4 regions of the Bradyrhizobium sp. SZCCHNPS1003 genome follow, and region 1 is predicted to be linked to each of the others. Evidence: predicted binding sites of a transcription regulator. Region 1 holds the regulator's gene; each other region holds the start of a gene.
The links. Region 1 encodes LexA, which represses DNA repair genes until DNA is damaged. Its sites were predicted from a motif close to TGTTCNNNNTGTGTTCNG; they were not measured.
Positions count from the first base shown of each region.

Region 2: a site for LexA is predicted at 2,644-2,661, ahead of recA (recombinase RecA). Genes of this name have one in related genera too.
Region 3: a site for LexA is predicted at 3,062-3,079, ahead of QX126_RS27505 (YifB family Mg chelatase-like AAA ATPase). Genes of this name have one in related genera too.
Region 4: a site for LexA is predicted at 3,445-3,462, ahead of QX126_RS23300 (DNA recombination protein RmuC). Genes of this name have one in related genera too.

Region 1 covers NZ_JAUHIU010000003.1:316,459-322,427, reverse strand. Annotated here, with positions in the region: gene QX126_RS07385 (hypothetical protein) at 1-44, opposite strand, end outside; gene QX126_RS07380 (ComEC/Rec2 family competence protein) at 184-2,475, shown strand; gene QX126_RS07375 (hypothetical protein) at 2,870-3,310, opposite strand; gene lexA (transcriptional repressor LexA) at 3,570-4,268, opposite strand; gene glp (gephyrin-like molybdotransferase Glp) at 4,475-5,686, opposite strand; gene QX126_RS07360 (LysR family transcriptional regulator) at 5,919-5,969, opposite strand, start outside.
Region 2 covers NZ_JAUHIU010000036.1:9,080-15,048, reverse strand. Annotated here, with positions in the region: gene QX126_RS32980 (hypothetical protein) at 1-111, opposite strand, end outside; gene QX126_RS32975 (DUF6894 family protein) at 294-533, opposite strand; gene QX126_RS32970 (hypothetical protein) at 1,899-2,192, opposite strand; gene recA (recombinase RecA) at 2,753-3,841, shown strand; gene QX126_RS32960 (DUF1835 domain-containing protein) at 4,139-5,218, shown strand; gene gcvP (aminomethyl-transferring glycine dehydrogenase) at 5,197-5,969, opposite strand, start outside.
Region 3 covers NZ_JAUHIU010000019.1:132,458-138,426, forward strand. Annotated here, with positions in the region: gene QX126_RS27495 (PAS domain-containing hybrid sensor histidine kinase/response regulator) at 1-1,018, opposite strand, end outside; gene QX126_RS27500 (hypothetical protein) at 1,147-1,374, opposite strand; gene QX126_RS27505 (YifB family Mg chelatase-like AAA ATPase) at 1,477-3,015, opposite strand; gene QX126_RS27510 (DUF2336 domain-containing protein) at 3,248-4,318, shown strand; gene QX126_RS27515 (outer membrane lipoprotein carrier protein LolA) at 4,338-5,171, opposite strand; gene QX126_RS27520 (DNA translocase FtsK) at 5,295-5,969, opposite strand, start outside.
Region 4 covers NZ_JAUHIU010000014.1:147,278-153,246, forward strand. Annotated here, with positions in the region: gene QX126_RS23280 (methyl-accepting chemotaxis protein) at 1-709, opposite strand, end outside; gene truA (tRNA pseudouridine(38-40) synthase TruA) at 864-1,601, opposite strand; gene fmt (methionyl-tRNA formyltransferase) at 1,719-2,654, opposite strand; gene def (peptide deformylase) at 2,796-3,323, opposite strand; gene QX126_RS23300 (DNA recombination protein RmuC) at 3,493-4,725, shown strand; gene QX126_RS23305 (AmpG family muropeptide MFS transporter) at 4,842-5,969, shown strand, end outside.

The DNA of each region.
Region 1 (5,969 bases):
AGCGCGAGGTCGGCAAAGGGATCGTCATTGTCATGGTGGTCCATACCCGCATAAGCCCGTGCGGTGCAGAAAGTTCCAATGACGTTCCCGGCACCGGGATTGGATTCTCGTTCCGTTCCGCTAGTCGGATTCCCCGTGGTTTCGCTAGCCTCCATGCCCGTGAAGTAACGGGTGGTGTGGGCAATGGCGGAGCCGGTCAGGCCGCCGGGAGGGCGTCGCGGGATCGCGGGCGCGATGGCCGATGTCTGGCCGCCGCGCGGCGCGCTGGCCGGCGGCTGGCCCGCGATCGGGGCCGGCGCGTCGTCGGCATTCGCCGTCCGCCTGAAGAGCTGGGCGGTCGAGGAGGCCGGGGCGGGCCGGCTGCTGCCCTGGGTGCCGGTGGCGTTCGGGGCCGGCATCGCGCTGTACTTCACCGCCGATCACGAGCCGGTGCTCTGGATTGCCGCCACCACCGCCGCGCTGCTCTGCATCGTCGCCATCATGATGCGGCGGCATCGGATGTTTCCGGCTGCCGTGATGATCGCAGCTGCAGCGTGCGGCTTTGCCGCGGCGACCATCAAGACGGCGCGTGTCGCTCATCCAGTGCTGGCGCGGCCGTTGTATTCGGTGGCGCTGTCCGGCTTCGTCGAGGCGCGCGACATCCGCGAACGCAGCGATCGGATCGTGCTGCGCGTCACCGCGATGGAGAGCCCGCGCAACGCCGTCACCATCGCGCGTGTCAGGCTCGCGGTGCGTAAGGGCACGGCGCCCGAGGTCGGCAGCTTCGTGCAGCTCAAGGCGCGGCTGCTGCCGCCGATGGCCCCGGTGCGGCCGGGATCCTACGACTTCGCGCGCGACATGTTCTTCCAGGGCATCGGCGCCTCCGGCTTCGTGATGGGCGCGATCACGACGGCGACGCCGCCGCAGGCCGCCGGCTTCGGCCTGGGCTATGCGGCGGCCATGCAGGGCCTGCGCGATGCGATCGACGCACGCATCCGCGCCCGCCTGACGGGCGATGAGCGCGCCATCGCCACCGCGCTGCTGACCGGCCGGCGCGACGCCATCACGCCCGATGTCAACGATGCGATGTTCGTCTCCGGCCTCGGCCACGTGCTGTCGATCTCAGGCTATCACATGGCCGTCGTCGCCGGCGTCGTGTTCTTCGCCGTGCGCGCGCTGCTTGCGCTGATCCCCGGCCTCACTATCAGCCATCCGATCAAGAAATGGGCGGCCGCGGCGGCGCTGGTCGCGGCGGCGTTCTACCTGCTGCTGTCGGGCGCGGAGGTCGCGACGCAGAGATCGTTCTTCATGACGGCCGTGGTGCTGATCGCGGTCACGGTCGATCGCCGCGCCGTCACCTTCCGCACGCTCGCGGTCGCGGCGATGATCGTGCTGATCGCGGCACCCGAAGCGCTGGTGCATCCGAGCTTCCAGATGTCGTTCGCGGCGACGCTCGGCCTGGTCGCGCTGGTGCAGTTCGGCCTGCCCAAACTGTTTGCGACGCCGGACAGCTCCACGGCGCAGCGCATCGCGCTGTGGGGCGGCCGCGAGCTTGCGATGCTGCTGCTGGCCTCGCTGATCGCGGGGCTTGCGACCACGCCCTATGCCGCGTTCCACTTCCATCGCGTCACGCCCTATGGCGTGCTCGCCAATCTCGCGGCGATGCCGGTGGTTTCGGTGCTGGTGATGCCCGCCGGACTGCTCGGCCTGCTGGCGGCGCCGTTCGGGCTCGACGGTCCCTGGTGGACGCTGATGGGCCTCGGCATCGACTGGATGATCGCGGTGACGCGCTGGGTGGCGGCGCTGCCTGGCGCGGTCGGGCGCATCCCGGGCTTCGGCATCGGTCCGCTGATCCTGGCCAGCCTCGGCGTCATCCTGATCGGCCTGCTGCGCACACCGCTGCGCTGGTCGGGTGCCGTCGGGCTCGTGGTGGCCACCGCGTGGGCCGCCACGACGCCGCTGCCCGATGTCCTGATCGCCGGCGATGGGCGTGCGGTGGCGGTGCGCGGTCGTGACGGACGCCTGCATGTGATGCGCACCGGCAAGGACGTGTTCGCCACCAAGGAGTGGCTCGCGGCCGACGCCGATGCCCGGCTGCCGGCGGATTCATCGCTCGCCGATGGCGTCTCCTGCGACGAGGCGGGCTGCGTGGTCGCGATGGCCGACGGCCGATTCGCCGCCTTGACCCTGCGCGCCGAGGCGCTCGACGATGATTGCGCCCGTGCCGCGCTGATCGTCACCACGCGCGCCGCGCCGTCATCCTGCGCGGCGGCCGTCATCGATCGCCAGCGCCTGCAGCAGCAGGGCGCCTTGATGCTGGTGCAGCGGGGCACCGGCTTCTCCGTCACGCCGGTGCGCGCCGGCGGCACCGACCGCCCGTGGTGGCCGGCGCCCGCCGAGGCCGGCGAGTTCGACACGACGCTGACGCCGCGTGCGCCGGTGTCGCGGCTTCAGGACGCGACGCCGCCGGAGACGGAGCAGGGCGAGCAGGATTGAGCGCCGGAGCTCGAACGTGCTGAGATGATACAACGTGCTGAGATGATACTCGGTGGCGTCGGGTCCATCGAACAGCGAGGGACCTTCGACCAGCGTGAACGCAGCGCCCGGATATCGTTGCCAGACGGCGATGTCATCAACCGTGACCGTTAGCCATCCGAACGGAAGCATGTAGCGGCCGGGCTCGGTGATCCGGTCGGCCTTGTTCCAATCGATCTTGTTGACCGCGGCGGCAAGCTCCCCCGGCACACAATGCCGGCCGAGGGATGTCGTTCCTATTCGATGCGATGCCGGAGCGTGAGGTTCGCCCGAAAGGACCTTGCGCTTGCAGAAACCAAATCTCCCCCGGCCGAAAGCTCGCTCATGACCGAGAGAAATGCGGACGCGCAGGCGCTCAGGTGATGCTGATGCGGCGAATCGGTGTGGCCTGCGAAGCCGGAACGTCCTCCGCCATGCCCGGGCGGCGCTCGGCCGGCTGCTTGCTGACCGGCAATTGTAGCACGGTGACGCGCTGGCCCTCGCAGAGCTGGGTCACCAGCACGTGGCGGCCGTCGGCGAATTCGATCGCGTCGTGATGGCGATCGGGGATGTGCGTCTCGATGCTGTTGAACTTCGCGACGCGCTCGCGGATCGTCCGGGTCCAGAGCCAGCGGCTGTCGTAGCGGACGTCCTCGACAAATGCCAACTCGGTGCCGGGCAGCATGCAGACTGCGACGGTCGGCTCGCTCTCGAGGGCGAAGCCGCGGGTGGCGGTGCCGCGAAACGTCGTCGAGATCAACGTCTCGCCGACCTTGGCGGGACGGGACGCAACCGCATGGAGGCTGTAGTCACACATCGGATCGCTCCTCGTTGAGAGATAGCCGACCCACGCTCCCCCCGGACAGGCGCAGGCCTCTATCAGAGTGGACATCGATGGTGATGTTAGCGCGCGCTTCACGGCAATTCTGCGCTGATCTGCACCGCGTGCGCCCGCGGGCGATCACAAGCGTTTGAGCATGCCGCGCTGCACATCCTGAGGTGCATTCGCGCGTGACCAATTTCGATCGGCGGAGAAGCGCGTGCGCTCGCCGCCGATCGACCGATCGCGTCCGCGATCAGTACTTGCGATACAGCCCGACCAGCTTGCCTTGGATCTTCACCCGGTTGGGCGGCAGGATGCGCACCTCGTAGGCGGTGTTGGCCGGCTCCAGCGCGATCGATGCGCCGCGGCGGCGGAAGCGCTTCAACGTCGCTTCCTCATCGTCGATCAGCGCTACCACGATGTCGCCGGTGTCGGCGGTCTCGTTGCGCTGGATCAGCGCCATGTCCCCGTCGAGGATGCCGGCATCGACCATGGAGTCGCCGCGCACCTCAAGCGCATAGTGATCGCCGTTGCCGAGCATGTCGGCAGGCACGCTGATGGTGTGGCTGCGCGTCTGTAGCGCCTCGATCGGGGTACCGGCGGCGATGCGGCCCATCACCGGCACTGCGACGGGGCGCTCGCCATCGTCCAGCGCGGGAGTGCTGGTGCGCACCTTGCCGAGATTGCCCTCGATCACCGATGGGGTGAAGCCGCGGCGGTTGTTGGCGGCCTGTGACAGCTCGGGCAGCTTGATCACCTCGATCGCGCGGGCGCGGTTGGGCAGCCGGCGGATGAAGCCGCGCTCCTCGAGCGCCGTGATCAGGCGATGAATGCCGGACTTCGAGCGCAGATCGAGCGCATCCTTCATCTCGTCGAAGGACGGCGGCACGCCGGCTTCCTTGAGCCGCTCGTTGATGAACCGCAGAAGTTCGTACTGTTTGCGCGTCAGCATCTCGACCTGGTCCCCAGTTTGTTGTCGTCCGAGTCCAGGAGCTGCGCCTTGAGCACAAACCGGCTGAGAGCGCCTTGGAGTCGGACCATCATCGCGTCGCCCGCAACATACTAAAAACAAATCATGAACGGACACTATATGTTCGATGTGTGTTCCGCAATCCTTAAATTGTAGTGAACGGACCGGGCTTTGCCGGGGGAAACGGCCTAGCTCGGCAGGCGCAGGATCTCGCACGGGCTGCCGGCGGCGGCCTTCGGCGCATACGCCCGCCGGATCACCAGCGCCTGCGAGAGCGCGAGATTGCCGAGCAGCGACGAATCCTGCTGCGTCACCGGCGTTGCGATCAGGGTGCCGTCGGCGCGCTCTTCGAGCTGCGCCCGCAGATAGTCCTCGCGCGAATCGTTCGCCCCGAGCTCGCGGCCGAGCAGGGCGGTCTCGCGTGGCATGCGAGCTTCGTCACGGCCGAGCAGCCGCCGAATCAGCGGCACCAGGAACAGGATGGCGCAGACATAGGACGACACCGGATTGCCGGGCAGTCCGATCACCCTCATGTCGCCGAGCCGTCCGTGCATCATCGGCTTGCCCGGCCGCATCGCGATCTTCCAGAACGCCATCTCGATGCCCTCGGCTTCGAGCGCCTGCTTGACGAGGTCGTGATCGCCGACCGAGGCGCCGCCGGTCGTGATCAGGATGTCGGCCTTGGCCTCGCGCGCCCGCCGGATCCCGGCGACCGTGGCCTCCATCGTATCCGCGGCGATGCCGAGATCGATCGGTGTCGCGCCCTCGCTGCGCACCAGCGCCCGCAGGGCGTAGCCGTTGGAATAGACGATCTGGCCCGGGCCGGGCGTCGAGCCCGGCATCACGAGCTCGTCGCCGGTGGCGAGCAGCGCCACCTTCGGCCGGCACCGCACCGGCAGTGCCGGATGATTCATGCTGGCCGCCAGCGACAGGTCGCGGTCGCTGAGCCGGCGGCCCGCCTTCAGCAGCACCATGCCCTGGTGGAAGTCGACGCCCGCGGGCCGAATGTGCCGGCCCTTGATCGCGGCCTCGGTGATGACGACGTGGCCATCTTCGGCGATCGTGTCCTCCTGGATCACCACCGCGTCGGCGCCCTCAGGGACAACGCCACCAGTGAAGATGCGCGCCGCCTCGCCGGGTCCGACCACGCGATCGAACGGCCGCCCCGCCGCGACCTCGCCGATCACCCTCAGCCGCACCTTGGCCTGGGCTGCGTCCGCCGCGCGTACGGCGTAGCCGTCCATCGCCGACATCGCCTCGGGCGGCTGCGTCCGCAGCGCCGCGAGGTCGCGGGCCAGGATGCGGTGATGGGCCTCGTCCAGCGTCACCAGCTCCTCGGCCAGCGGCTCGGCGCCGGCGAGCACGGCGGACAACGCATCGGACACCGGCATCAGGGCCATGAGAGTTCCTTCGGACGGAGACGGCAGATCGAATGAGTCGCCTTCTAACCGAACGCGCACAGCGCGGCCAAGGGCCTAGGCCGCTCCCTGCGTTCTGACCGTCTGATGTTGGCCGCGTCCGGGCCGCTGCCTCACGATCGCGCGAGAAACCCTGCAATCAGTGCGCAGAAGGTCGACCGCAGTGCCAAGGCGTTGGCCGATGCGCCGTTCCGATTAGCTCCCGCCCCGCGTTCTATCCAGCAGCCGCGCGACAGGCGGCGCGCTCGGTCGTGTGCAGGATATC
Region 2 (5,969 bases), on a different contig from region 1:
CGTGTCGCGATTGATGAAATGAAGCCGCGTGCAGGCCTTGCAGACCACGGTTTCATAGGCGTACGCGGGATCGCCGGGCTTCGGCTCTTCCAGCCAATGCTGCACGTTCATCCCCGTTCGCGGACATTTGAAGATCAGATTACCCATACAAATTTAAATGTCTGCCAGGATGCAGACAGGCATTTTGATCTGGATCAAGCTCGGCTGGCGAAATGACGCGCAGTCACCTCGCCGGCCACAGGCTTCGGTTGTGGTTCTCGTCGGTGACGATCTACAAGAGGTGTGGCGAGCCGTCAGGCCTGATCCAGCGACTCGGCGACGATCCGGATGCGGAAGACCGGCTGCCGTGCCTCGTCGAGCAGCTCCATCTGCCATTCGGAGTTTTCGGCGAGCTTGCGCGAGATGCTGCTGGCCATGTCGGCACAGACGGTGGTCATCTCTTTCCAGGCTGCGTTGCGGTCGGCGCACTCGGTCCCATACTCGGACGCGCCTGAGAAGTGGCCGTTACGGATACGAAAGAAATAGAGCGGCATTGCCAAAACCGGTGAGCCCTGACCGCCCCAGGCCGCTGGGTTTGATGTACGCATCGCAAATGGAAGCGCAAAACCCCCTCGGATCAATTCCGGTAAAATACGGTCGGTCGCGCTGTCCGTTGAGCTGATTGCCGTTGAGGATGTGCGGCGCAATCGGACGGATTGCGGGCCAACGAATGAGCCTCGGAGAATGAGCCTCGGACCGCCGCGGTCCGAGGCTCGGCGTCAACGTCGTAGCTTCCCAGCGAGGGCAGTTCGGCAATGACGTAATTAGACTAGTGCGAAACTAGTAGGCGTGCCTTGCGTCAGATCAAGGTTGCCATCTCGATCAATCGCCGTGGGACGCGCGCCTAGCTGTGATCGAAGATTCGTTCCGGCACGACTGTCAGTCGGTAGGCGATCTGCGTCGCGCCGTCGACCAGTTCCAAGAGTTCATCGCAAGCCGGACAACGCCTCTCTCCCGCGGCGCCTTGCTGCGAGTGAAGCTCGATCCTTTGAAGGCCGGCCCTGCAGGACGGGCAGGTCACGTCATCTCTTGTCATCGCCAATATGAAGCGCAACGCCAGCGATCCGTTCCTCGACATCACGACAATGACGGGGGGATGCATCCCGAGCGGAGCTATCAACGTCGAAAGCCCCGGACGTCGTCCGGGGCTTTCTTTCGGCGCGGATGGTTTCAGGGCCGTGCGCCTACGGGTGACGGAGCCTGCAAATGTTGTAGCTGGCAGGCTACAAGGGATCGGTCGACGGCACACCACGGGCGATACACCAAAGGCGATACACCACTGACAATGTGCGGCGACATCATCGCAACGAACAAACAAATCCGGGGCTGATCAAAAATTTGCTCAGACGTACGACAACCACGATTCTATAACGCAACCCAAAGTTTATGACAATGGTTTGTGGCTTGAAGATGTCGTGAGCGCCGCGTGCTGCGTGATGCGGATCACGCCGGCTTCCATTCGGCCCACTCATTCGCCCGGTCATAGGGGGCTGCGCGAACGGCCCTCGTGGCTCCCTCTGGCATGGCACGAGACAGCGTCCTGGGGTTCGCCGTTTCATCTGTCGCTCCGTCATATGGCGGCCGTCGAGCTGTTCGCGCGCCGGCCATTGCTCCGGTCGGAACGCAGGGTGCCATTCCGATCCAGATAGCCGCGGCAGATCCGCGGACACTTCTGTTGCGGAACTTCATGGCCGGACACAGCTTGCGCGCGGCCGAGCATTGCATGCGCATCTGCATCGAAACCGTGCGCCTGCACGCACGATGAGCCGAACAAAAGCAGAAGAGGCGAGGGAACTTCGTTCCTGTCAGGAGAACCCCGGAATGTGCGATCTACGCACGCGTGTAGGAGTTTGGTAGTTTCAAGGGAAAGACCTGACGAGCACGATCGGTCCAACGATCGCGGCGTTGAAGTCGGCCAGGTCTTCGCTGGGAATCCAGTACTCGAGATGCTCGCGGCCGCCGGCCTCGCGCACCTCGTAGTTGTCGATGAAGCCTCGCAGGATCGCGAAGCGTAGCACATGGCCGCGGCCGCTCGCCGGCACGTTCCAGTCCCGTGCGATCTTCACGGCATAGTCCTCGGTCAGCACCGGGTAGAAGATCGGCTGCTCAGGAAGGCGCGGCGGAAACGCACGCATGCCCGACGCCTCGATCAACGCAAGCTCCTTTGGGCCGACGGGGCGCCACAACGTGAGGGTCTGTTCCTTGTTGGATCCGGTCATGCTGGTCCCGAAAATTGGAAGCGGTGTGCGATGCCCACAGAGAAGGACCAGCAGGATGATAGGGCAAAGCCGAGACGACACTAACAACTTATAATTGAGTCGACGTCTGCCGCAGGCGTGGGAAGCGAGGTTGGAGCGCTCGGACAGGCTGGTCGTCATTCGCGCGATCGCCGGTCGGCGGCTGCGCCGCTCGCGCACATGGCTTCCGCCTCCAGCCGGATCAGGATCCTTTCGCGGTCGCCGTCATCCAGCACCCCGTACTTCGCTTCTGGGCGCGCTGATCGGGCAGCGCTCCCTCGCTGCTGCTCGGTGGACTGCGCGCCGGCCCCCGAGTGGCAGGCGTGTTCCCGCGGTTGTCAGGGGGCTGAGAGCGGTGATTGTTGAGAAGAACATATTGCGAACAAAGAACGGATGGAGTACATTCACCTCAAGATTGCTGGCCGACCTCGTTAACCGTTTGTCCATCTCGCGAATCCCCGCCATAAGGAGCGCCAATGTCCGCCACCGCCCTGCGTATCGTCGAAGGTTCCTCAATGGATAAGAGTAAGGCGCTCTCTGCTGCGCTGTCCCAGATCGAACGTCAGTTCGGCAAGGGTTCGGTGATGAAGCTGGGCAAGAACGACCGCTCGATGGATGTCGAGACGGTGTCGACCGGCTCGCTCGGGCTCGACATCGCGTTGGGGATCGGCGGGCTGCCAAAAGGGCGGGTGGTCGAGATCTACGGGCCGGAATCATCGGGCAAGACCACCTTGGCGTTGCACACGGTGGCCGAGGCGCAGAAGAAGGGCGGCATCTGCGCCTTCATCGATGCCGAGCACGCGCTCGATCCGGTCTATGCGCGCAAGCTGGGCGTCAACATCGACGAGCTGCTGATCTCGCAGCCGGATACGGGTGAGCAGGCGCTGGAAATCTGCGACACGCTGGTGCGTTCGGGGGCGGTCGACGTGCTGGTCGTCGACTCCGTCGCGGCGCTGGTGCCCAAGGCCGAGCTCGAGGGTGAGATGGGCGAGTCGCTGCCGGGCCTGCAGGCCCGCCTGATGAGCCAGGCGCTGCGCAAGCTGACCGCTTCCATCAACAAATCCCACACCATGGTGATCTTCATCAACCAGATCCGCATGAAGATCGGTGTGATGTATGGCTCGCCGGAAACCACCACGGGCGGCAACGCGCTGAAGTTCTATGCCTCGGTGCGCCTCGACATCCGTCGCATCGGCGCGATCAAGGAGCGCGATGAGGTGATCGGCAACACCACCCGCGTCAAGGTGGTGAAGAACAAGCTGGCGCCGCCGTTCAAGCAGGTCGAGTTCGACATCATGTATGGCGAGGGCGTGTCCAAGATGGGCGAGATCCTCGATCTCGGCGTCAAGGCCGGCATCGTCGAGAAGTCCGGCGCCTGGTTCTCCTACGATAGCCAGCGTCTCGGGCAGGGACGCGAGAATTCGAAATCGTTCCTCAAGGCCAATCCGGACATGACTGCCAAGATCGAAGCCGCGATCCGCCAGAACTCCGGCCTGATCGCCGAGCAGATCCTGGCCGGCAATGCCGAGCGCGACGCCGACGGTGAGGAGCCGGCGGAAGAGTAGGGGTACGGCGGCGGCGGGCGCCGTGGACGTTGAGTTGCCGACGTTCCAGCGCCCGTTTGCAGATGTGTGGTGCTCTGCCGAAATCTGCGGCTGCTGCATTCCCGAATGCAGCGAGTGGGCGTTTCTGAGCGCCGGATACGATCTTCAACGCGAATAACTGAAAGCGCGTGCGCGGACGAGCGGACCGGATCCGCGCGGCGGCACCGGGATTTCCGACGCCGATCCTGGGCGCCGGGAGCCGATCGCGAATATGTTGATAGCGCCTTGAGGCAATCGGGCCGTGCCGGAGCCAACAGCATGACGCGTTTGATTCTAGCGGCCGATGATCCGAGCGCCGGAGCGCTTCGGAGGGGCGGCTTTGCCGACCTGGTGGTGCCAATTCTCCATCGTTTCGTGTGGGGACCGCTGCCATCCGATGCCGAATTATCGGCGTATCTCGTCCAGCGCACCACGCGACGGAAGCGGGGGCATTGGTTGGATTTCGCCTCGCGTAGCGACGTCATGGCGGCCGGCGGGCGGAATCACAGTTTTCTCGAACTTGTTGACCGCTGCGATAGCGTCGAGCTGTGGATGGGGACCCGTCCGAATGACCAGTTGGTGCCGATCTGGCTCTTGGATTATCTGCGCCATCACGCGGAGATCGCGACGAAGATCGTATTGCGGCATGTCGATGTACCGCTATTCGATGCCCCGGCCGGGCGACTCGCCGGTCGGACCATTGCCGGCGTAGAGCTCGCACGTGAGCATCTCGACCTGGGTCATCTGGCATGGCGGGCGTTTCGGGCGCCGACGCCGCAAGCCTGGTTCGATCTGTTGAAGCAGGATCTCAGTGCACTGCCGCAGCTTCGCCGCTGCGTGCAGGAGATGCTCGATGAGCTTCCCGGTGTTGCGACGGGCCTCGGAGCATCGGAGCTAAGAATCCTCGAATTGCTGTCAGCCGGCTATCAGCACCCATTCGACCTGTTGCCGCATCATCAGGATCGCTTTCAACGGCGCGTCTATGACTATTGGGAAGGAGGCACGTTGCTCGACGGTCTGGCGCTCGCGCCGGTGCCTGCAATTTCGGGCCTCGCCGAATCGCCATTCTCGGTCGAGATGCACGACAGCCGTGAACGCCTCGAGCGCTACAGGGCCAGCACGCTGTCGTTGACACCGCTCGGCAAGGCAATCCTCGCCGGCGAGGAGGATTTCAGCAGCCAAAATCCGATCCGGCGCTGGTGGGGTGGCACCGAATTGATCAACGCCAATCTCTGGCGTTGGCATGCGGTGCTCATCGCTCCGGACCCTACCACGCCTCACGTCATTGATTGTCGCGAGCCGTGGCGCCCGATCCCTTGGAGCATGCGTGAGGAGGCTTACTCCGCCGCCTGGGCGTAGTCCGCCACCGGCGGGCATGAGCACACCAGATTGCGGTCGCCGTAGACGTTGTCGACGCGGCCGACCGGGCACCAGTACTTGTCGGTGCGCGAGGTGCCCGCGGGGAAGCAGCCCTCGCTGCGCCGGTAGGCCCTGTTCCAATCGTCGTCGGCGATGTCGTGCACCGTGTGCGGCGCGTGGCGCAACGGTGAGGCCTCGATTCCGAAGCGGCCCTGCTCGACCTCGGCGATCTCCTGGCGGATCGCGATCATGGCGTCGCAGAAGCGGTCGAGCTCCGCCTTGGACTCCGATTCCGTCGGCTCGATCATCAAGGTGCCCGCCACCGGGAAGCTCATGGTCGGCGCATGGAAGCCGTAGTCGATCAGTCGCTTGGCGATGTCGTCGACGGTGACGCCGCTGCTCTGCTTGAGCGGCCGCGGATCGATGATGCATTCATGCGCGACGCGGCCGCGCTCGTTGCGGTAGAGCACCGGAAAATGCGCATCGAGCCGCGCCGCGACGTAGTTGGCATTGAGGATCGCGATCTCGGTGGCGCGGGTCAGGCCGTCGCCGCCCATCAGCAGCATGTAGATGTAGGAGATGGTCAGGATCGAGGCGGAGCCATACGGCGCCGCCGAGACCGGCCCGATCGGATGCGCGCTCGCGCCATCGGTCGCAAGGTGACCGGGCAGAAAGGGCGCCAGATGCGCCTTCACGCCGATCGGCCCCATGCCCGGGCCGCCGCCACCATGCGGAATGCAGAACGTCTTGT
Region 3 (5,969 bases), on a different contig from region 1:
GCAGCCGCTCGTCGAGATAGGCCGCGATCTCCAGTTGCTTGGCCTGCGCCCGCGGCGCCAGCAGCTCGGTGATCTCCTCGATCAGCGTCGCCAGCGAGAAGGGCTGCGCCTCCAGCGCCAGCTTGCCGGCCTCGATCTTGGAATAGTCGAGCAGCTCGTCGATCAGCGACATCAAGGCTTCACCCGAGGTGCGAACCGCCTTGGCGTAGGTGGTCTGCTCCGGCGTCAGCTGCGTCTCGAGCAGCAGCCCGCTCATGCCGAGGATGCCGTTCAGCGGCGTACGGATCTCGTGGCTCGCCATTGCCAGGAACCGCGACTTGGCACGGTTCGCGGCATTGGCCTGGTCGCGCGCCTCCGCCAGCGCGCGCTCGGTCTCGGTGCGGTCGGTGACGTCGCGGCCGACACATTGCAGCACGGCGGGCTGGCCGGCGTCGGAACGCACCAGTGCCTCGCGCCATGCGATCCAGCGCGGCCCGATCGCGCTCTCGATGCGCTGGTCGTGGACGCGCGTGCCGTTCGGCTCCAGCGCGCTGTCGCCCTGCTCGATCAGCTCGAAGGTGAACGCGCTGCCGAGCAGCTTGTCGCGATCGAGGCCGGCGATCCGGCAATAGGCGTCGTTGACGAAGATGATGGTGCCGCCGTGCTCGCGCATGACGATGAGATCGCCCTGCTGCTCGAACAGATTGCGGGCGCGCTGCTCGGCTTCCTGCAGCTCCCAGTTCCGGTCGGCCAGCACTTCGTTGTGGAGCGCAATCTTGTGCATCTTCCTGGCGACGAAGCGCAGCCGCATGCTGAGCGTGGCCAGGCCGACGCAGGCGAGCGCGAACAGGAAGCTGGCTCCGATCGCGAACGTGTGTGGGTTATAGCCGGAGTTGTCGGAGATGCTGGCCTTGATGAAGCCGTACGCGCCGCCGAAGCCAGCGGAGAAGATCATCAGCGAGCGCAGGATCGCGAAGATGGTGCGATGACGGCGCATGAACCGGCGTAGCCGTAGCCTGACGTGAAAAATCGGTCCCATCTCGATCACCCCCGACGATTTTCGATCCCAATGTCATGGCCGGCCCGCACCATGCGGCGTCGGTATTGCTGAGACTTTGAAAGGTCGTGCACGCGCGATTCTGCCGTGCAGAGATGGTGAACCGGGCGTTAGCCCGGCTCACAGAACCGGATCGGTCGGTGATGAGGCGTGGTTGCGCGCGCGGGATCATCGGTGAAGTCGACATGGAGATCGGCGTGAAAGGGCGCGGAGCCGAGCGAGACGCTGTCGGCACCGACGGCAATGCAGGGCTGCGGGGAGGGCGCCAATTCGAGTCTGGCAATGACCGCCGCCGCGATCAGCGGCACGGCCGAGACGAGGACCTTGAAACGCAACATGATACGCACCGACGCGGAAGGCCTGATGACGGAACGCGGGCCCTATGGTTGTCGGAGCGTAAAGAGAAGTCGTTACCAGAGTGTTGAGGGGGCGGGGCGCCTTTACGCCGCATGGCGATTGTCCTCCGCCAGCGCGCGATACGACAGCGCCTCGGCCAGATGCAGCCGGCCGATCGCCTCGGCGTGGTCGAGATCGGCGAGCGTCCGCGCCACGCGCAGCACGCGGTGATAGCCGCGGGCGGACAGCCGCATCGTCTCGGCGGCTTCGCGCAGCAGCTTCTGGCCGGGCGCATCGAGCCTGGCGATCTCGTCGAGCACGGCGGCCGGCGCCTCGGCGTTGGTACGGATGTGCGGCAGGCCGGCTTTGGCGTAGCGGGCGCGCTGCAGGTCGCGCGCGGCCGCGACGCGGGCCGCGACCTCGGCCGAGCCTTCCTTGGAAGGCGGCAGGATCAGGTCGGCGGCGGTGACCGCGGGCACCTCGATGCGCAGGTCGATACGGTCCATCAGCGGGCCGGAGATGCGCATCTGATAGTCGGCGGTGCAGCGGTCGATGCGGCCGCGTTTGCAGGCGTAGCCGGGCTCGAAGGCATTGCCGCAGCGGCACGGATTCATCGCCGCCACCAGCATGAAGCGGGCAGGGTAGGTGACGCGGTGGTTGGCGCGCGAGATCGAGACCTCGCCATTCTCCAGCGGCTGGCGCAGCGAATCCAGCACCCGTGGATCGAACTCCGGCAGCTCGTCGAGGAACAGCACGCCCTGATGCGCCAGCGAGATCTCGCCGGGGCGGGCGCGCAGGCCGCCGCCGGTCAGCGCCGCCATGCTGGCGGAATGATGCGGGCTGCGGAACGGCCGGCGTGACGTCAGCGCGCCGCCCTCGATCTCGCCGGCGACCGAGGCGATCATCGAGACTTCCAGCAGCTCCGCCGGCGACAGCGGCGGCAGGATCGAGGGCAGCCGCGCCGCCAGCATCGACTTGCCGGCGCCGGGCGAGCCGATCATCAGCAGATGATGCCCGCCGGCGGCCGCGATCTCGAGCGCGCGCTTGCCGCTCTCCTGGCCCTTGATGTCGCGCAGGTCGAGCAGGCTTGCGGGTGCCTCCTGGATCTTCGGCTGCGGCCGCGACAGCACCTGCGTGCCCTTGAAATGGTTGGCGATCTGGATCAGCGAGCTCGCCGCGATGATCTGCAAGTCCGGGCTCGCCCATGCCGCCTCGGCGCCGCAGGCGGCCGGGCAGATCAATCCTTCCTCGCGCGCATTGGCGCCGATCGCCGCCGGTAGCACGCCGGCGACTGGCGCGATCGAGCCGTCGAGGCCGAGCTCGCCGAGCACGGTGAAGCCGCCGAGCGCATCCGGCGGAATGGCGCCGATCGCGGCCATCAGCCCCAGCGCGATCGGCAGATCGTAATGGCTGCCTTCCTTCGGCACGTCGGCCGGCGCGAGGTTCACGGTGATGCGCCGCGCCGGCAGCGCCAGGCCCGAGGCGATCAGCGCCGAGCGCACCCGCTCGCGCGCTTCCGACACCGCCTTGTCCGGCAGGCCGACGATCGCAAACGCCGGCAGGCCGGGTGCGACCTGGACCTGCACGTCGACCGCGCGGGCCTCGATCCCCTCGAAGGCGACGGTGGAAACGCGCTGGACCATGATGCCCCTCCCAGCGACCAAGCTAGCGGAAGCAGGGATTGTTCGCAAGAACAATACAGGAACACGGTCGTTGCCACGCTCTGTTGCAGTCCATTAACGACAGCCGCGCGGGTTGCAGCTCCGTCCGCCGGGCTTAACGCCCCTTTAGTCCGGCCTTCGCATTCTTCCTCAATTGATGATCGACCCGCGCCTCCGTCAAAAGCCGAGGGAGGCGCCCAACGAGGGACGTGCGATGCCTCCAGCGCCTGCGGCAGCTCCGACCGCCAAGACGCCCGCCGGTGATGCGCGGACGGTGTCCGAGCTCGCCACCGACTTGCTGCGCCGGACGACCAGCCTGTTCCTGGCCGGTCCGCGGCCCGCATCGGACGAGCAGCTCGATCTCTACGATCAGATGTTCGCTCGGCTGATGCCGCAGGTCGCGACCGAGCTGCTGGCCGAGCTGAGCATGGCGCTCGCCGGCGTGGAGCGCGCGCCTTACGCCACCGCGCGGCTGCTCGCCGTTCACCCCGAATTGCGCGTCGCCGGGCCGATGCTGGCCAAGGCGGCGGTGCTGACCGAGCGCGACTTCGCCGAATTCATCCGGACCGGCAGTCCGGCCCATCTCGTCGCGCTCGCCAGCCGACGCGGCATCGGCGACAGCCTCACGACGCAGCTGATCGCACGCGGCTTTCCGGCGGTGCGTATGGCGCTGGCACAGAACCTCTCCGCCCGGCTGTCCGAGGATGGCTATCGCAGCCTGTTCAAGATCGCCGAGCGCGACGAGGATCTCGCCGAAAAGCTCGCGCTGCGCACAGATCTGCCGGCCAAGCTGTCGCGGGCCTTCGTCGCCGCGGCCAGCGAGGGCGCCCGCGCCCGCTTCATCAAGGCCGCGCCGCCGGCGACCCGCGCCACCCTGCAGGCGACGCCGACCCGCTCGCCCGGCGCGGCAATGCGCGCGATCTGGGATTATCAGCAGGTCAAGGCCGAGGTTGCCGCCCTCAGCCGCACCGGAAAGCTCGGCGACTCCGCCGTCAACCGCTTCTGCGCCACCGGCGATTTCCCTGCCGTGATCGCAGCGCTGGCGCTGCTCTGCGTCGTCACCATCGAGACGATCGAAGCGCTGCTGGAGGAGGATCGTCTCACGGATCTGCTGCTGGCCTGCAAGGCGGCGCGGCTGAGTTGGGCGACGACGTCGATGATCCTGCGCGGCCGGCCCGGCTGCGACGTGCTTCCGGCCGATGACCTCGAGGAGGCGCGCAAGCGCTTCGAGAAGCTTGCACTGTCCGAAGCGCAATGGAAGGTGCGCGGCCTCGAATCGCGCTGAGCGAGCGCGAGAGGCGGCGTCAGCCCGGCGGCGTGCTCGGATAGGCCGTGAAGTCGATCTTGAACATCGCCGGATCGAGCTTCTTGGTCGTATCGAGATTGTAGACGGCAATCGTGGTGTCGTAGCCCTGCGGATCGGTCACGGTCCACTGCTTGAGCTGGCCGTCCTTGACGCCGAGCATCAGCATCAGCCGGCTGGTGCCGATCAGCGCCTGCTTCTCCTCGATCGTGATCGTGACGTAGAGGTCGTCGGCCGCGACCGCGATCACGTTGGTGTCCTTGAGCAGGTCGATGCGGTCCGACAGCAGATAGCGCAGCGGCGTCTGCGACAGCGGGTAGACGTCCTGGGTCGCGAGCTTGCGGTCGCGCACGACCAGCGAGGAGCCGTCGGCGATGATGTCGATCGGCGTCGGCGGCTCGTATTCGAAGCGGACCTTGCCCGGCTTCTGGATGTAGAAATCGCCCTTGGTCTTGCTGCCGTCCGGGCCGACCTGGACGAAGTTCCCGACCAGCGTCTGCAGCGACGACAGATAGGCGCTGACCTTGGCCGCCTGCGCCTTCTGGTTGGCGTCGAACGAGGTGAAGATGCTGGCCGGCACGTTGCGCCGGGGATCGGGAATGATCGGATTGGGCGGGGCGGTCTGGGTGGTCGAAGGGCTCTGGCCCGAGCGCTGCTGGTCGGAGGCGCTGAGCTGGGAGCCGCTCTTCGGGCCTGATTTCGGAGCCGGCGTGCCCTGCGCGGCGGCGTGACCGGACGCACCGGCGACAGAGCATGTCGTCACGGCGCAGGCGACCAGCCAGGCGCAGATCCGGCGCCCGCGCGAAGCTGCGTGATACGAAAACGTGCTGTTCAACAAGGAGCTTTTCAAAACGACGTCCTGAGTTTTACGCGTTCTATCCCGGATCGGGCGGGCAGCGTGATCGTAATCGCGTGAAGATCGGGCACCGAAGCGGCGTTTCTGCGGCCATCGGGGCCGTCAGAATCCGCCTTCCTCCTCGGGCACCAGGATCTCGCGCTTGCCGGCGTGGTTGGCCTGGCCGACGATGCCTTCCTGTTCCATCCGCTCCATCAGTGAAGCGGCCTTGTTATAGCCGATCTGCAGCCGGCGTTGAATGTAGCTGGTCGAGGCCTTGCGGTCGCGCTTGACCACCGCGACCGCCTGGGAGAACAGGTCGTCGCCGCCGCCGCCCATGCCGGTGGCATCGAACACGGCGCCATCCTCCTCGCTCGGCTCCTCGGCGGTGACCGCCTCGAGATATTCCGGCGAGCCCTGTGCCTTCAGGTGCTTGACGACCTTCTCGACCTCCTCGTCGGAGCAGAACGGGCCGTGCACGCGGCTGATGCGGCCGCCGCCGGCCATGTAGAGCATGTCGCCCTGGCCGAGCAGCTGCTCGGCGCCCATCTCGCCGAGAATGGTGCGGCTGTCGATCTTGGAGGTGACCTGGAAGGAGATGCGGGTCGGGAAGTTCGCCTTGATGGTGCCGGTGATGACGTCGACCGACGGGCGCTGCGTCGCCAGGATGACGTGCAGGCCGGCGGCGCGCGCCATCTGGGCGAGGCGCTGCACCGTGCCCTCGATGTCCTTGCCGGCGACCATCATCAGGTCGGCCATCTCGTCGACGATGATGACGATGTAGGGCAGGGGATCGAG
Region 4 (5,969 bases), on a different contig from region 1:
GCTTCTGGTTGATCTCTGCGGCAGCGAGCTTGGCCGTCGTCCAGATGCGCTCGATGCGTCCCTTGAACGTCGCGAGCGCCTCGGCCGGTTCACCCGCCATCGGCTGCTTGGTCGCGATCATGCGAACGAACGTCGTCGTGGCGCGACCGGCCCAGTCGCGCAAATCCCAGCCGATCACCGCGAGACGCGCCGCTTGGCCTACCGCGGGATTGGCCGCATTGATCCGGCGCACGATCACGTCGACATGGCTGCCGGTCGTTTCCTGGATCGTGAACATCTGCGGCACGTAATCACGGACGATTGCTTCGGATCGCGCCGCCTTGGCCTGCGCGACGGCATCGAGAGCGGCCCCGCGCGTCGCACGCAATTTCTGTTGGATCGAGTCCAGCGCGGCGGTGTCTTCACTCAGCAGCGCCAGGCTGCGCGCCTTGGCGAAGGCGTCGTCAGAGCCTTGAAGTATCTTCTGCAGCGCGGCCAGCTCATCGGCCGTCGCCGGATTCGGCGATGCCAGGCGCGGATTGACCATGGCGCGCTCGAGGTTCAGCTTTTCCGGCAGCCGCAGCATGGCGGCCAGCAGCTGGGTATCACGGCCTGCCGTCCTCGCGGCCTGCAGCGAGGTCAACTGCTGCCAGGCGAACAACATGGTTGCGAGCAGGCCGATGACGGCCCCGAGCAGCAAAGAGAGCAGGAAGACTTGACGAATGCGCACGATCGACCTCGCTGGACAGCAGCCTGAGGTCCGGATAGCAGCGAGGGCTTCAATTTGGAGTTAATGAATCCTGTTCCTTACTCCCGAAACGACTACTCATTAGGACAATCATTGGCAGCTAGTAGCGATTCGCGGGTTCCACTGCAGAACGATCTCAATAGTCGACCTTCATGAGATAGAGGCCTTCCGGCGGGGCGACGACGCCACAGGCGGCGCGATTGCGCGCGGCGAGCGCGGCGGCGAGATCATCGGCGCTCCAGCGGCCCTGCCCGACCCACACCAGCGAGCCAACCATCGAGCGCACCTGGCTGTGCAGATAGGAGCGTGCGGAGGTGAGGATGGTGATGGCATCGCCGTCCCTGACGACGTCGAGCTGATCGAGCGTCTTCTCCGGCGATTTTGCCTGACATTCCGTGTCGCGGAAAGTCGTGAAATCATGCTTGCCGATCAGCCGCTGGGCCGCCGCGTGCATCGCGTCCGAGTCGAGCCGCTGCGGCACGCGCCAGACGCGGCCGACCTCGAGCGCGAGATTGGAGCGGCGGTTGACGATGCGATAGCGATAGTGCCGCCTGCGGGCGGAGAAGCGTGCTTCGAAGGTGTCGGGGACGATCTCGGCGTTGAGCACCGCGATCGGGTTGGGCCGCAGATGCGCGTTGAGCGCGTCGCGCAATTTGTCGGGCCGGAATTCTTTCTCAACGTCGCAATGCGCGACCTGACCGGTGGCGTGGACGCCGGCATCGGTGCGCCCCGAGCCATGCACCCGGGTCGGCACGCCACAGGTCGCCTGCACCGCCGCTTCGAGCGCGCCCTGCACCGACGGCAAGGTCGCCTGCAGTTGCCAGCCGCAGTACGGCGCGCCGTCATATTCGATGGTGAGCTTGTAGCGGGGCATCTGACCCGATCGAGTTTTGCCGTCATTGCCGGGCTCGACCCGGCAATCCATCCCTGGACGAAGCTTGTTCTTGAGATGGATGCGCGGGTCAAGCCCGCGCATGACGAGATGAGGTGGTCAGCCGAAACGCAGGCCCGGCGCGATACGGGTGCCGCGCAGGAAATCCGCGGCCTTCATGGGACCCTTGCCGGCGCGCTGTAGCTCGGTGACGCGGATGGCGCCGTCGGCGCAGGCGATGGTGAGCTGCTCGTCAAGAACGGCGCCCGGCTCGCCCCCGCCGTCGGCAAGCGCGCAGCGCAGGATCTTCAAGCGGACCGCTTCGCCATCAAGCGTGAACTCACTCCAGGCGCCAGGAAATGGCGACAGGCCGTGGATGTGCCGCAGCACCGCGTGGGCCGGCTTCGTCCAGTCGATCCGCGCCTCGGCCTTCTCGATCTTGGCGGCGTAGGTGACGCCTTCCTCTGCCTGCTTCGTCAGCGTCAGCCCGCCGCGCTCTAGCGCCGCCATCGCGCGCACCATGAGATCGGCGCCGATCCGCGACAGGCGGTCGTGCAGATCGGACGCCGTCATCGCGTCGGTGATCGCAAGGCGCTCGGCCATCGCGACATCGCCGGTGTCGAGCCCGACATCCATCTTCATCACCATGACGCCGGACTCGGCATCACCCGCCATGATCGCGCGGTTGATAGGCGCGGCACCGCGCCAGCGCGGCAGCAGGGAAGCGTGGAGATTGTAGCAGCCGAGCTTGGGCGCATCGAGAATGGCTTGGGGAAGGATCATGCCGTAGGCGACGACCACGGCCGCATCGGCCTGATGAGCCTGAAACTCGGCCAAGGCCTCCTCGGTCTTCAGCGTCTTCGGCGTGAACACGGCAATGCCGAGCCGGCGCGCCTCGGTCTCGACCGGCGTCGGCTGCAGCGCGAGGCCGCGGCGGCCGCCGGGTTTCGGCGCGCGCGTATAGACCGCCGCGATCTCGTGGCCGTGGCCGGCGAGTTCGAGCAGGGTCGGCACGGCGAAATCCGGCGTGCCCATGAAGATCAGGCGAAGCGGCATCTGGTGGAAGATCCTGCATTGCCGAATCCTCCGCGTCATGGCCGGGCTTGTCCCGGCCATCCACGTCGAGCTGCCTGTAACGCGCGGCGAGACGTGGATGCCCGGGTCAAGCCCGGGCATGACGGAGGAGAGAGTTGATCGTTACTCGCTGGCGCGCTTGGCGGCCTTGGTGAACTTCTTCATCACGCGGTCGCGCTTCAGCTTCGACAGATAGTCGATGAACAGCACGCCGTTGAGATGATCGATCTCATGCTGGATGCAGGTGGCGTAGAGCCCCTCGGCATCCTCCTCGCGGACCACCCCGTCGAGATCGATGAACCGCACGCGCACGCGCGCCGGCCGCTCGACCTCCTCGTAATATTCGGGGATCGACAGGCAGCCTTCCTCGTAGACCGACAGCTCGTCCGACTTGGCGACGATCTCCGGATTGATGAAGACGCGCGGCTCGCGCTTGCCTTCCCCGTTCGCGTCGGGCTTGGCCAGATCCATGGTGATGACGCGCAGCGGCTGCGCGACCTGGATCGCTGCGAGCCCGATGCCCGGCGCGTCATACATGGTCTGGAACATGTCGTCGACCAGCTGCCGGATCTCCAGCGTGACCTTCTCGACCGGCTTGGACACCAGCCGCAACTGCCGGTCCGGCAGGATGATGATTTCTCTTAGGGACATGGCGCGCGATTTAAGCCGCGGAACCGGCGGGGTCAATGTGATGGCTCGCGGTTAAGACTTCACTAACCATGAATTTCAACGTTTCGTTAACCATGATTCTTAACGTGCCCTTAACCATAATTGTTCTCTCTTCGTTCGCGAGCTTGCGCGAATCGGATAGACGGGGGTGATGACCGTCAGCCAATCCCTCAATCCTGTCGTCGTCATCATCGGCGACCTGCCCATCAGGGCGAGCGATGCGCTGATCGGATTCGGCGTACTGGTGCTGCTACTGCTCGTGATCATCGTGGCCGCCGTGGCCCGCTCCGGACGGCGCGGCGCGGAGCTCGCCGCCCAGCAGGCGATGCGGGCTGACGAGCTCGAACAACGGTTCGGCGAGATGATCCGCGTCCAGAGCGAGGCCTCCGGCCGGGTCGACGCGATGGCCCAGCTGCTCGCCGGCCGTCAGGTGGACCTGGCCCGCAGCGTGAACGAACGGCTCGATGCGGTCACCCACCGCGTCGGACAGTCGATGGAGCAGAGCACGCGCCACACAATGGATAGTCTGCGCGTGCTGCACGAGCGCCTCGGCATCATCGACAACGCCCATCGTGATCTCAGCGAGCTGACGACGCAAGTGACGACCTTGCGCGACGTCCTCGCCAACAAACAGTCGCGCGGCGCCTTCGGCCAGGCGCGCATGGAGGCGATCGTCCAGGACGGGCTTCCGAAGGGCAGCTACGCGTTTCAGCACACGCTCGCCAGCGGCAAGCGGCCCGACTGCGTCGTGTTCCTGCCCGATTCGCGACCGCTGTGCATCGACGCCAAGTTTCCGCTGGAAGCCGTGACCGCACTGCACGACGCCGTGACCGAGGAGGAGAAGCGCGCCGCGGCGCAGCGGCTGCGCACCGACGTGCTCCGCCACGTCAATGACATTGCCGAGAAGTACCTCGTGGTCGGCGAGACGCAGGACACGGCGCTGATGTTCGTGCCGTCGGAATCGGTCTATGCCGAGATCCATGACGGCTTCGACGACGTGATCCAGAAAGCCTATCGCGCGCGCGTCGTGCTGGTGTCGCCGTCGCTGCTGATGCTCGCGATCCAGGTCATGCAGCAGATCATGAAGGATGCGCGCATCCGCGACGCCGCCGACCAGATCCGCAACGAGGTGATCCATCTCGGCGACGATCTCGGCCGCCTGCGCGAGCGCGTGCTCAAACTGCAGAAGCATTTCGGCGATGTCGGCGAGGACATCCGCCAGATCCTCATTTCCGCCGACAAGATCGAGAAGCGCGCCGCCCGCATCGAGGAGCTCGATTTCAGCAAGCAGGATTCGCCGGTGGACTCACCACGCATCGCTCCGGCTGCGGGGACGACGCCGGACCTGTTTCCTCTTACGGGGCGCATGCAGGCCGGAGAGTGATCGTTGGCTGCGTCTGTTGCATGAGAGGGCAATCCAGACAAGATTGTCATCGCCCGGTCAAGCCGGGCGATGACGGCCGTGTTTGTGGTGCTGTCGAAATCTGTTACCACCCGGTCATGACTGCACCCGACACCGCTTCCGAGATCACCGCGACCGCCGCAGAGTCCGCCGCCAAACCCGCCCCCACCTGGCGCGAGAGCATGGCCGTCTACTTGCAGCCGCGCGTGCTCGTGGTGCTGTTCCTCGGCTTCTCGTCGGGACTGCCGCTGGCGTTGTCCGGCTCGACGCTTCAGATCTGGATGCGTGAGCTCGGCGTCGATCTCGGCACGATCGGGCTGTTCGCCCTCGTCGGGACGCCGTACACGCTGAAATTCCTTTGGGCGCCGCTGGTGGACGCGCTGCACGTGCCGCTGCTCACGCGCGCGTTTGGACGGCGGCGCGGCTGGCTGGTATTCGCACAGCTGCTCTTGATCGGCGCCATCCTGCTGCTGGCGCTCACCGATCCGGCACATGCGCCGTTCATGGTGGCGCTGGCCGCGCTGCTGGTCGCCGCGATGTCGGCGACCCAGGACATCGTGGTCGATGCCTTCCGCGTCGAGAGCCTGCCGGAGAGCGAGCAGGCCGCGGGCATGGCGGCGTATGTCGCCGCCTATCGCATCGGCATGCTGGTCTCGACCGCCGGCGCGCTGGTGGCGGTCAGTGCGTTCGAAACCAGCGGACTGTCGCGGCCATCGTCCTGGATGTGGGGCTATGTCGCGATGGCCGGACTGGTGCTGATCGGCACGATCACGGCCCTCGCGGCGACCGAGCCGGCCCAGTCGCAGCAGGCGGAGGCCGCGATGGGTGCGGACACCGCGCTCACCCGCGTGATGCATGCGGCTGCCGGAGCCTTCGTCGAGTTCCTCGGCCGACGTGATGCGCTCACGGCGCTCGCCTTCGTCGTGCTGTTCAAGTTCACCGACGCCTTCTCCGGCACGATGACCGCGCCGTTCGTGATCGATCTCGGCTTCAGCAAGGTCGACTACGCCGCGATTGTGAAAGGCGTGGGCCTCGCCGCGACGCTCGCCGGCGGCTTTGCCGGCGGCTTCGTCGCGCGACGCTATTCGCTCGCGACGAGTCTCTGGATCGGCGGCATGGTGCAGGCGCTGGCGAACCTCTCGTTCTCCTGGCTTGCGATCGTCGGAGTCAATCAATGGGCACTGGCGCTGGCGATCTCGGCGGAAAACTTCACCAGCGCGGTCGGC